DNA from 4 places in the Neobacillus sp. GCM10023253 genome. Region 4 is predicted to be linked to each of the others. Evidence: riboswitches for the same ligand, from Rfam matches in the RefSeq annotation. Region 4 holds a riboswitch; each other region holds the start of a gene.

Region 1 (2,204 bases), on a different contig from region 4:
TCCTTGTTAAAAGTACACGATCGTCCCAGGTCTTTTTATATAAAAAGCGGTCAACTCCCGCACCGAGCGAGTGCACCCATTTTAAATGACTGTAATCGTAATCCGATTTGAGATTAAAAGATACAAGTGCATCCGCCCATTTCAAATTCTCCTGAGTGGCTTCATCCTCCGGGATATAACGGATATTCTTTTGGACGCCCGCATTTTGGATGTATGCCCGAAGCTCCTGATACATGGGGCTGACAATTAAAATATTTTCGATTTTCACAATAATTCACCTCTTCAACATTAACTCCATTTTAAGGATAATTGGGAAAAAACTCAAAAAAAATCGTAGGGCTGTTAATCTCTGCTGCCCTCCCCATGCTATATAACTATCAATAAATATACGATTTTAGTGTTTTTTATAAAAACCCCTTGAACAAATAGGAATATTCTGTTATATTAATTTTAATTACATACTTCTTACTTCATACCTTATGAAGTGAGGATAGAGGCGCAAAGACCATCAGTAAACCATCCAAGGGTAATGGGACCCGTTGACGGTGGCGGAAAGGGGAATTTGCCGAAGCTTCTGAGGATCTCATTGTTCCGGGAGCTGGTTCTGTTATTGAATAAATACAGAATTGTCATATAGGAAACTATATGGAGGGCTATCTCACGCAGGGGAACTTGTAAAATTAACGTTTCTGATGCAGCTAGTGGGCCCTTCCCGCAGCTGCTTTTTGCGTTTGGCCTTACCTCTTTTTAAAAATAATTTTAAAAGGGTGAAATTTATGTACTTTGGCCAAGTTTTAACAGCAATGGTGACTCCGTTTGATCAGGATGGCGAAATTGATTTTAATGCGACGAGAGATTTAGTAAATTATTTATTAGCGAATGGTACTGACGGGTTGGTTGTTTGTGGAACAACCGGTGAGTCCCCTACCTTATCAACTGAGGAAAAAGTGGCTTTATTTAAATTTGTGGTTGAAGTTGCGGACGGGAGAGTTCCCGTTATTGCAGGGACTGGCTCAAACAACACAAGAGCCTCAATCAGTCTAACAAAGCTAGCAGAAGAAGTCGCTGTAGACGGCATTATGCTCGTAGCCCCATACTATAATAAACCATCCCAGGAAGGCATGTATCAGCATTTTAAAGCGATTGCTGAATCTACTTCTCTTCCGGTAATGCTTTATAATATTCCAGGACGCAGTGTCGTCAATATATCTGCTGAAACGGTCATCCGCCTTTCTCAGATTCCTAATATTGTAGCGGTTAAGGAAGCTAGCGGCCACTTGGATGACATGGCCGAAATTATTAAACAAACTGATGATGACTTTTCTTTATACAGCGGTGATGATGGAATGACCTTGCCGGTGCTTTCGATTGGCGGCGTTGGTGTGATTTCCGTTGCATCTCATATTATCGGGAATGAAATGCAGGATATGGTGTCACGCTTTAAAAATGGGGATTTAGCAGGCGCCGCTGATGCACACCGTGAATTACTGCCAATTATGAAAGCTTTATTTGCAGCACCAAGCCCAGCACCTGTAAAAGCATCCCTAAATATGAAAGGGATCAATGTCGGCGGTCTGCGCTTGCCGTTAATTCCTTTAAACGAAGAGGAAACCAGAACACTTCAGAATGTCCTATTGCAGAATAGCGAACTGGAAGTTATTTAGAGTGATACCCGAAAGCAGGACAAATCGAGCGGGCTCCCGTTCGATTTGTCCTGCTTTTTTTAATTTCTGCTTTTCCCCTCTATCCTCACTGCAAAAATATTTCTTTAATAAATTCAGAAAAGTGTTTACAAAACCCTCTCCAAACTCTATAATTCACATATATTTACTCGGAATTAGTCACAAAAGAAGGAGGCCCCCAACATGAGCATAGGAATTGCATTAATGGGATTATTAGTTGGGTTATTGGTAGGTTTAACAGGGGTTGGAGGGGCAGCATTGTTAACCCCAGTGCTCATCATGGTCGGAATTCAGCCTTCCATTGCGGTGGGAACGGACCTAGTATACAACTCCATTACCAAACTGTTTGGAGTCATTCAGCATTGGAGACAGAAAACAATTAACTTTAAACTCATGAAGTATCTTGCAATCGGAAGTGTCCCAAGTGCAACAGGAGCCATTCTCATCCTTCAGGTTTTTGAAAAATATTTCCACAATCAGGAACAAATTATCAAACATGGACTTGGCTATGTCCTTATCCTA
Region 2 (2,204 bases), on a different contig from region 4:
TATTGAAAAAGATGAGGAAAGAACGATCAAAGCCGTTGAAAACCTTGGAGAAATGCTTGGCATATATACGCCCCACCGGATCGAGGCCTTTGATAACTCTAACATTCAAGGGACAGACCCGGTGTCAGCGATGATTGTTTTTACAGACGGCAAAGCAAACAAGCGGGAATATCGGAAATATAAAATTAAGTCTGTTGAAGGCCCGGATGATTATGAATCGATGAGAGAGGTAACGAGACGAAGATACTCGAGGGCTCTAAAGGAAGAGCTTCCGCTGCCTGATTTGATCATCATTGACGGTGGAAAGGGGCATGTAGAAGCTGTCCGCGATGTACTAGAAAATGAATTGGGGCTGGACATTCCTCTTGCTGGACTGGTCAAGGATGAGAAGCACCGCACATCACAGCTTATGTATGGGAATCCATTAGAAATTGTAGCGCTTGCCCGGAATAGCCAGGAATTTTATTTACTCCAGCGAATCCAGGATGAAGTTCACCGCTTTGCGATTACCTTCCACCGGCAGACACGCGGTAAAACTGCATTCCAATCCTTACTTGACGACATTCCTGGGATTGGCGAAAAACGCAAGAAGCAGCTATTAAAGGAATTTGGCTCCGTTAAGAAAATGAGAGAGGCAACCCTTGAGGAATTTAGAGGGATTGGCATCCCCAAAAATGTGGCAGAAGAATTAATAAAAAAACTTCAGTCACAATAATTGTCACTCTAGTATTACTATGCTATAATGAATAAAAATTTAATAGACTATCACTTTTATAAGTAAAGTGAAGGTAGAGGTGCGAGCTTCAAGAGTAAAGGCCCGGAGAAGGATGAGCTTCAACGATGGGCTTTGAAAGGGAATGTTCGCCGAAGTTGGGAAACACTCATTATTTTCCTTGCTGGTTCGTCATTGAAAAAATGCCGGATTGTCAAGACCGTTGTCTTGGAGCGCTATCTTTCATTGTCTACTAACGCGAAAATGTTAATTTTGTGTTTTCAAAGCAATGGGATATGCTCCCATTGCTTTTTATTTTTTTACAAGAATGACTGAGAGAAGGGGAAGACATGGGCTTAATAGTACAGAAATTTGGCGGAACCTCCGTTGGCAGCATTGAAAAAATTCTAAATGTCGCAGAATGTGTGCGGGGGGAAAAGGAATGTGGAAACCAAGTAGTGGTCGTTGTTTCGGCGATGGGAAAATCAACGGACCAGCTTGTTAATATGGCAAAGGAAATATCCGAGCAGCCGAATAAGCGGGAAATGGATATGCTGCTTTCAACAGGTGAGCAAGTAACGATCGCATTGCTTTCAATGGCCTTAAACCAAAAAGGTCTGGAGGCTGTTTCCTTTACAGGCTGGCAGGCTGGAATTATGACAGAGCCTGTTCACGGCAATGCAAGGATTTCGAAAATAAACACTGATGCTGTTCAAAACCAGCTTGATGCTGGAAAAGTCGTTATTGTGGCCGGATTCCAAGGGGTTACTGAAGTCGGGGAAATCACTACGCTCGGACGCGGGGGTTCTGATACAACTGCAGTTGCGTTGGCGGCTGCGCTAAATGCGGATAAATGTGATATTTATACCGATGTAACCGGGGTATTTACAACGGATCCCCGTTATGTCAAGAACGCTCGGAAATTATTATCAGTATCGTATGATGAAATGCTTGAACTGGCCAATCTGGGTGCGGGAGTTCTACATCCAAGAGCGGTCGAGTTTGCAAAAAATTATAATGTAAGGCTTGAGGTCCGCTCTAGCATGGAGAAGGTTGAAGGAACTGTAATTGAGGGGGAAGCAACGATGGAACAAAATTTAGTCGTACGCGGAGTCGCGTTTGAAGATGGAATTACACGGGTTACTGTTTTAGGGCTTAGAAATTCATTAACAAGCTTATCAACTATTTTTACGACATTGGCCAAAAATCACATTAACGTGGATATTATTATTCAAAGCACAACAGATGAGGGCGCAGCCAATCTCTCCTTTTCCATCCATACCGATGATTGGATCCCAACCTTAAATGTGCTCGAAAACAATAAAGAAACACTTGCCTATGACCAGCTTGATGCTGAGAATAAACTGGCAAAGGTATCAATTGTTGGTTCCGGAATGATTTCTAATCCTGGTGTGGCTGCGAAAATGTTTGAGGTTCTTGCGAACAGCAATATTCCAGTAAAGATGGTCAGCACCTCAGAAATCAAAGTATC
Region 3 (2,204 bases), on a different contig from region 4:
CCATCGCCAAAAAGGGATGCCAGAAAAGCAAGTGTTCCGACTAATGCTGTTACAATTAAAGCATTAACTGGCACACCATTTTTGTTCAATTTACCAAGAAATTTTGGTGCTTTTCCTTGACGTGCCAAATCCCAAAGCATCCGAGTCGATGCATACATTCCTGAATTACCTGCTGATAAAACAGCTGTTAAAATGACTGCATTCATGACAGAAGCAGCAAATGCGATTCCGGCTTTTTGGAAAACAAGCGTAAATGGACTTACAGCAACATCTCCATTAGCAAGGTTTTCATTTGTATAAGGAATAATAAGACCGATAACAAGAATAGCTAACACATAGAATAAAAGAATTCGCCAAAAAACTTGCTTTACTGCACGTGGGATTGATTTTTCTGGGTTATCTGTTTCACCTGCTGCAACACCTAAAAGTTCAGTTCCTTGGAAGGAAAATCCAGCTGCCATAAAGATTCCAAGCATGGCCATGAATCCGCCATGGAATGGTGCATCTCCAACTGTAAAGTTTTTAAAGCCAATTGCTTCATTTCCCATAATTCCAAAAATCATTAACGTACCAGCAATGATAAAGATCACAACAGTTACAACTTTAATTAATGAGAACCAATATTCCGCCTCGCCAAATCCCTTAACAGAAAGATAATTTAACAAGAACATGATAACTAAAAAGATGCTGCTCCACAATAGTGAAGGAGAATCTGGAAACCAAAATTTCATAATCATTGTTACTGCAGAAAGTTCTGCTGCAATCGTAATGGCCCAGTTGTACCAATAGTTCCAGCCTAGGGCAAAACCAAGGGATGGATCCACGAATTTCGTAGCATAGGTACTAAAGCTTCCTGCTACCGGCATGTAGGCACCCATTTCAGCTAAACTTTGCATTAAGAAATAAACCATAATGCCAATAACAAGATATGAAAGAATCGCTCCGCCAGGTCCCGCGCTATGGATAGCACCGCCGCTGGCAAGAAATAATCCGGTCCCGATAGTTCCGCCAAGAGAAATCATTGTAAGATGGCGGGACTTTAAGCTCCGTCTTAATTCATTTTTATCATTTTTTGGACCCGTGGGCCTAGTGTATATTTCGTCTTTTCTTACCTGCGCTGTTTGCATGTTTATGACTCCTTTAAATTTTTTTATTGGAAGGAGTTTGGAATAAAAAATGCCCTCGAAGCAGATTCGACGGCATTTGTATATACCCCGCATCATACCTTCCGAAAGATAGCTCAACACGTAAAGCTGGTAAGTCTATACGTGACAGTTCTGTTCCTGTTCGGAGACAGCCCCAGCATGTTTCTCCAGAGAGAAAAACACACTTCGGCAGCTTTTCCTTTCAAACGGAGTCAAAAACATCTCTGCGTTTCGTCCATTTTACTAATAAAAACCGCGACCTCTACCTCATCGGTTTTGATGAGGATTTAATATTAAGAATGATATATTACTAGAGTATATACGTTTTAATAAATTTGTCAATATTATATATTGGAAACGAGGGATTAGGGGTTTTTGTAAGATGAATATTAATGTAATATGCTTTTATAATTATTCAACTTAATTTTCGGGTGCTATTTCCAGATAATTAATTGTTTTTTAAATATATTAATTAGTTTACATCCTAGCTATGAATCGTTATCATTTTTTTAAATAAATAGTGGAAAGACAGGAGAAATATTCATGCAGATGGTTGGAATTATTATCGGCTCTTTTATAATTGTAGCTGCATTCAATCTTTTCCTCATCCCTCACGAGGTTTTAAGTAGCGGGATGAGCGGTATTTCGATGATAATAGGAATGATTACCCCCATAAACACAGGAGTGGCTAATCTTTTGTTGAACCTTCCCCTTTTAATCATTGGCTATAAAATGCTGGGAAAAAGATTTATCTTTAATTCAATCTTTTCAGTGTTCGTTATTTCTTTAGGACTTTATTTAGTGCCAGTATTTCCTGTCGCGAAAGATACCATCCTCTCATCAATATTTGGCGGAGCTTTGACCGGCCTAGGGGTTGGAATCGTATTTCGAAGCTCGGGTTCAACGGGTGGATTTGATATCATCGGAATGATTGTTTCCCGAAAGAAAGACTTCCCAATCGGAGTGCTCCTCTCCGGAATGAACGCGGTTGTCATTGTAATTAGCGGATTTTTATTCAATTGGGATGCGGCCCTCAATACGTTGGTTTCGATTTTTGTT
Region 4 (2,204 bases):
ATATCGAGTACCCCTCTACCAAACAACCAGTCGCCCGAGTCTAAATGTTCCTTCGCCGAGGCAGGCAGCTCCTCCCTCTTTAACGCAGCCATTAGTTGATCCGGAAAACACGCATGTTCTTTTAGGTGATTAAAATCATCAATTCCAACCGTGTCCATATGTCCCATCAAAATGACCGTACGGCGGCTATTCCCTTTTGTACCTTTGACAAATGCCAATACATTATATCTTTCATGTTCATCCTGAATGGTTTGAGACATCGTCATGTGAGAAGGATTTTTTGAAAAATAAGGAAAAGCAGAAATAAATTTATATAAATATTGGGCAATTGTTTTTTCACCCTTTGTATTCACAATACTTTCGATATTCACGAGTTGGTTCGTGAATGCCAATACATCCTCACGGCATTGCAGCATCATTCTGACCCCTTTTTTTTAAGATTAGTATTGTAGAAAAATGTATACCAATTAACAAATTTTCGTCAAGTCTTTTCAAATGGGGAAATATTCTAGTAAATTTATACTTGATTATGTATAAATATTTACTTATACTAATTATTGCGAAAAGAATATTAATTCCTCATCTTTAAGCTTTTGAGATGAGGTAGAGGTCGCGATTTATATTAGTATCCTATTGGAGATTCAGTGAAATCTATGAAAATAGGAAAAAGGATAAATCGCCGAAGCCTCTGAAATCACTGTTTTCAGAGGGCTGGGGCTGTACTCGAAATGGGGCAGAACTGTCACAATTCTCACGAGAATTGTGGAGAACTATCTAATTCAAAGCTTTTAATGAGGGTGTCAGGCACCGTCACATGGACGGTGCTTTTTATATTAAAAAGGGGGAAGCATCATGAGAAAACTTATGATATTAGTAGTTTCTGCATTACTTTTGATTCTAGCAGCGTGCGGATCGAAAGAAACAGCTAAAACAGACCAGGCAAAGGGTGAAGATTTAGGCCTAATTAAAGAGGGTACACTATCGTTTGCGATGAGCGGGCAATATCCGCCATTAAACTTTAAGAAGGATGACAAATTAACTGGTTTTGACGTAGAAATTGGTAATGAGATTGCCAAAAGAATTGGTGTAAAGGCAAATCCTGTGACTAATCAATGGGAAACTATCATCCAAGGTTTAAAAGCTAAAAAATACGATGCAATTATCGGAAGTATGACAGCAACACCTGAACGTGATAAACAAGTAGACTTCACAAACCCATATTATTTATCCGGCGCCCAAATCTTTGTGGCTGAGAACAACAGTAATATTACTTCAAAAGATGATTTAAAGGGAAAAACAATCGGCGTCATCCAGGCAAGCACTTGGAAAGATATGGCCCTTGAACTATCCGATCAAGTAAAAGGATATCCATCTGATGTTAACGCTCTTCAGGACTTGGCAATTGGCCGTTTAGATGCCGTTATTACTGATAAAATCGTCGGTTTGAATGCGAAAAACGAAAAAGGTTTAAAAATCAAGCCGATTGGCAACCTGCTAAATGAGGACCGCGTTAGTGTTGCGGTTGCAGAAGGTAACAAAGAGCTTGCTGATAAAATCAACAAAGCCATTGACGACATGCAGAAGGATGGCACTTACGAAAAAATCAGCAAAAAATGGTTCAACGAAAACTTACTTGAAAAGTAAGCACCCGCACATCTTTAAGACGCAAAATAGGAAAATTGGATAACGTAAGCTCCATGCTTGGGGCTTACGTTTTTTCAAAGGAGGTAGAAATGAAATCATGACTTTTTGGCAAAATATTATCGGCATCCTCAGTGAGCATGGTGTTGCCTTCTTGAAAGCCTCATGGATGACGATTTCCATTACAATTATTTCTCTGCTATTTGCATTAATCATTGGAATCATCTTTGCCAGTTTTAAAATCTCTTCTATCAAATTTCTTAATTGGATTTCTGATATTTATATTGGGCTTATCCGCGGGACTCCGTTAATCGTTCAAATTATGTTCCTATATTATGGAATCGCGAATTTTCTAACCCTTGACAGCTTTACAGCCGGCGCGCTTGCGTTAAGTATTCATACTGGGGCGTATATAGCAGAAATTTTCAGGGGGGCTGTCCAATCGATCGACCGCGGGCAAATGGAAGCTGCAAGATCGCTAGGGATGTCCTACCCGCTTGCAATGCGCAGAATTATTTTTCCACAGGCCTTCAAACGAGCCATCCCGCCGCTGGGGAATCAGT

What was found. A riboswitch is a leader RNA that binds a small molecule or an ion and turns the genes downstream of it on or off. The one in region 4 is predicted to bind lysine.
Region 1: it holds a riboswitch for lysine, as region 4 does, so the genes downstream of both, dapA (4-hydroxy-tetrahydrodipicolinate synthase) here and ACFPA1_RS11965 (ABC transporter substrate-binding protein) in region 4, are expected to answer to the same signal.
Region 2: it holds a riboswitch for lysine, as region 4 does, so the genes downstream of both, ACFPA1_RS16825 (aspartate kinase) here and ACFPA1_RS11965 (ABC transporter substrate-binding protein) in region 4, are expected to answer to the same signal.
Region 3: it holds a riboswitch for lysine, as region 4 does, so the genes downstream of both, ACFPA1_RS12925 (amino acid permease) here and ACFPA1_RS11965 (ABC transporter substrate-binding protein) in region 4, are expected to answer to the same signal.

The regions. Positions count from the first base shown of each region.
Region 1 is NZ_JBHSHV010000015.1:26,084-28,287, reverse strand. It holds gene ACFPA1_RS18755 (D-2-hydroxyacid dehydrogenase) at 1-268, opposite strand, end outside; lysine riboswitch at 484-664, shown strand; gene dapA (4-hydroxy-tetrahydrodipicolinate synthase) at 777-1,664, shown strand; gene ACFPA1_RS18745 (sulfite exporter TauE/SafE family protein) at 1,866-2,204, shown strand, end outside.
Region 2 is NZ_JBHSHV010000012.1:539,581-541,784, reverse strand. It holds gene uvrC (excinuclease ABC subunit UvrC) at 1-715, shown strand, start outside; lysine riboswitch at 782-959, shown strand; gene ACFPA1_RS16825 (aspartate kinase) at 1,063-2,204, shown strand, end outside.
Region 3 is NZ_JBHSHV010000009.1:35,736-37,939, reverse strand. It holds gene ACFPA1_RS12925 (amino acid permease) at 1-1,127, opposite strand, end outside; lysine riboswitch at 1,229-1,418, opposite strand; gene ACFPA1_RS12920 (YitT family protein) at 1,689-2,204, shown strand, end outside.
Region 4 is NZ_JBHSHV010000008.1:272,925-275,128, forward strand. It holds gene ACFPA1_RS11960 (M20/M25/M40 family metallo-hydrolase) at 1-416, opposite strand, end outside; lysine riboswitch at 597-781, shown strand; gene ACFPA1_RS11965 (ABC transporter substrate-binding protein) at 850-1,644, shown strand; gene ACFPA1_RS11970 (amino acid ABC transporter permease) at 1,742-2,204, shown strand, end outside.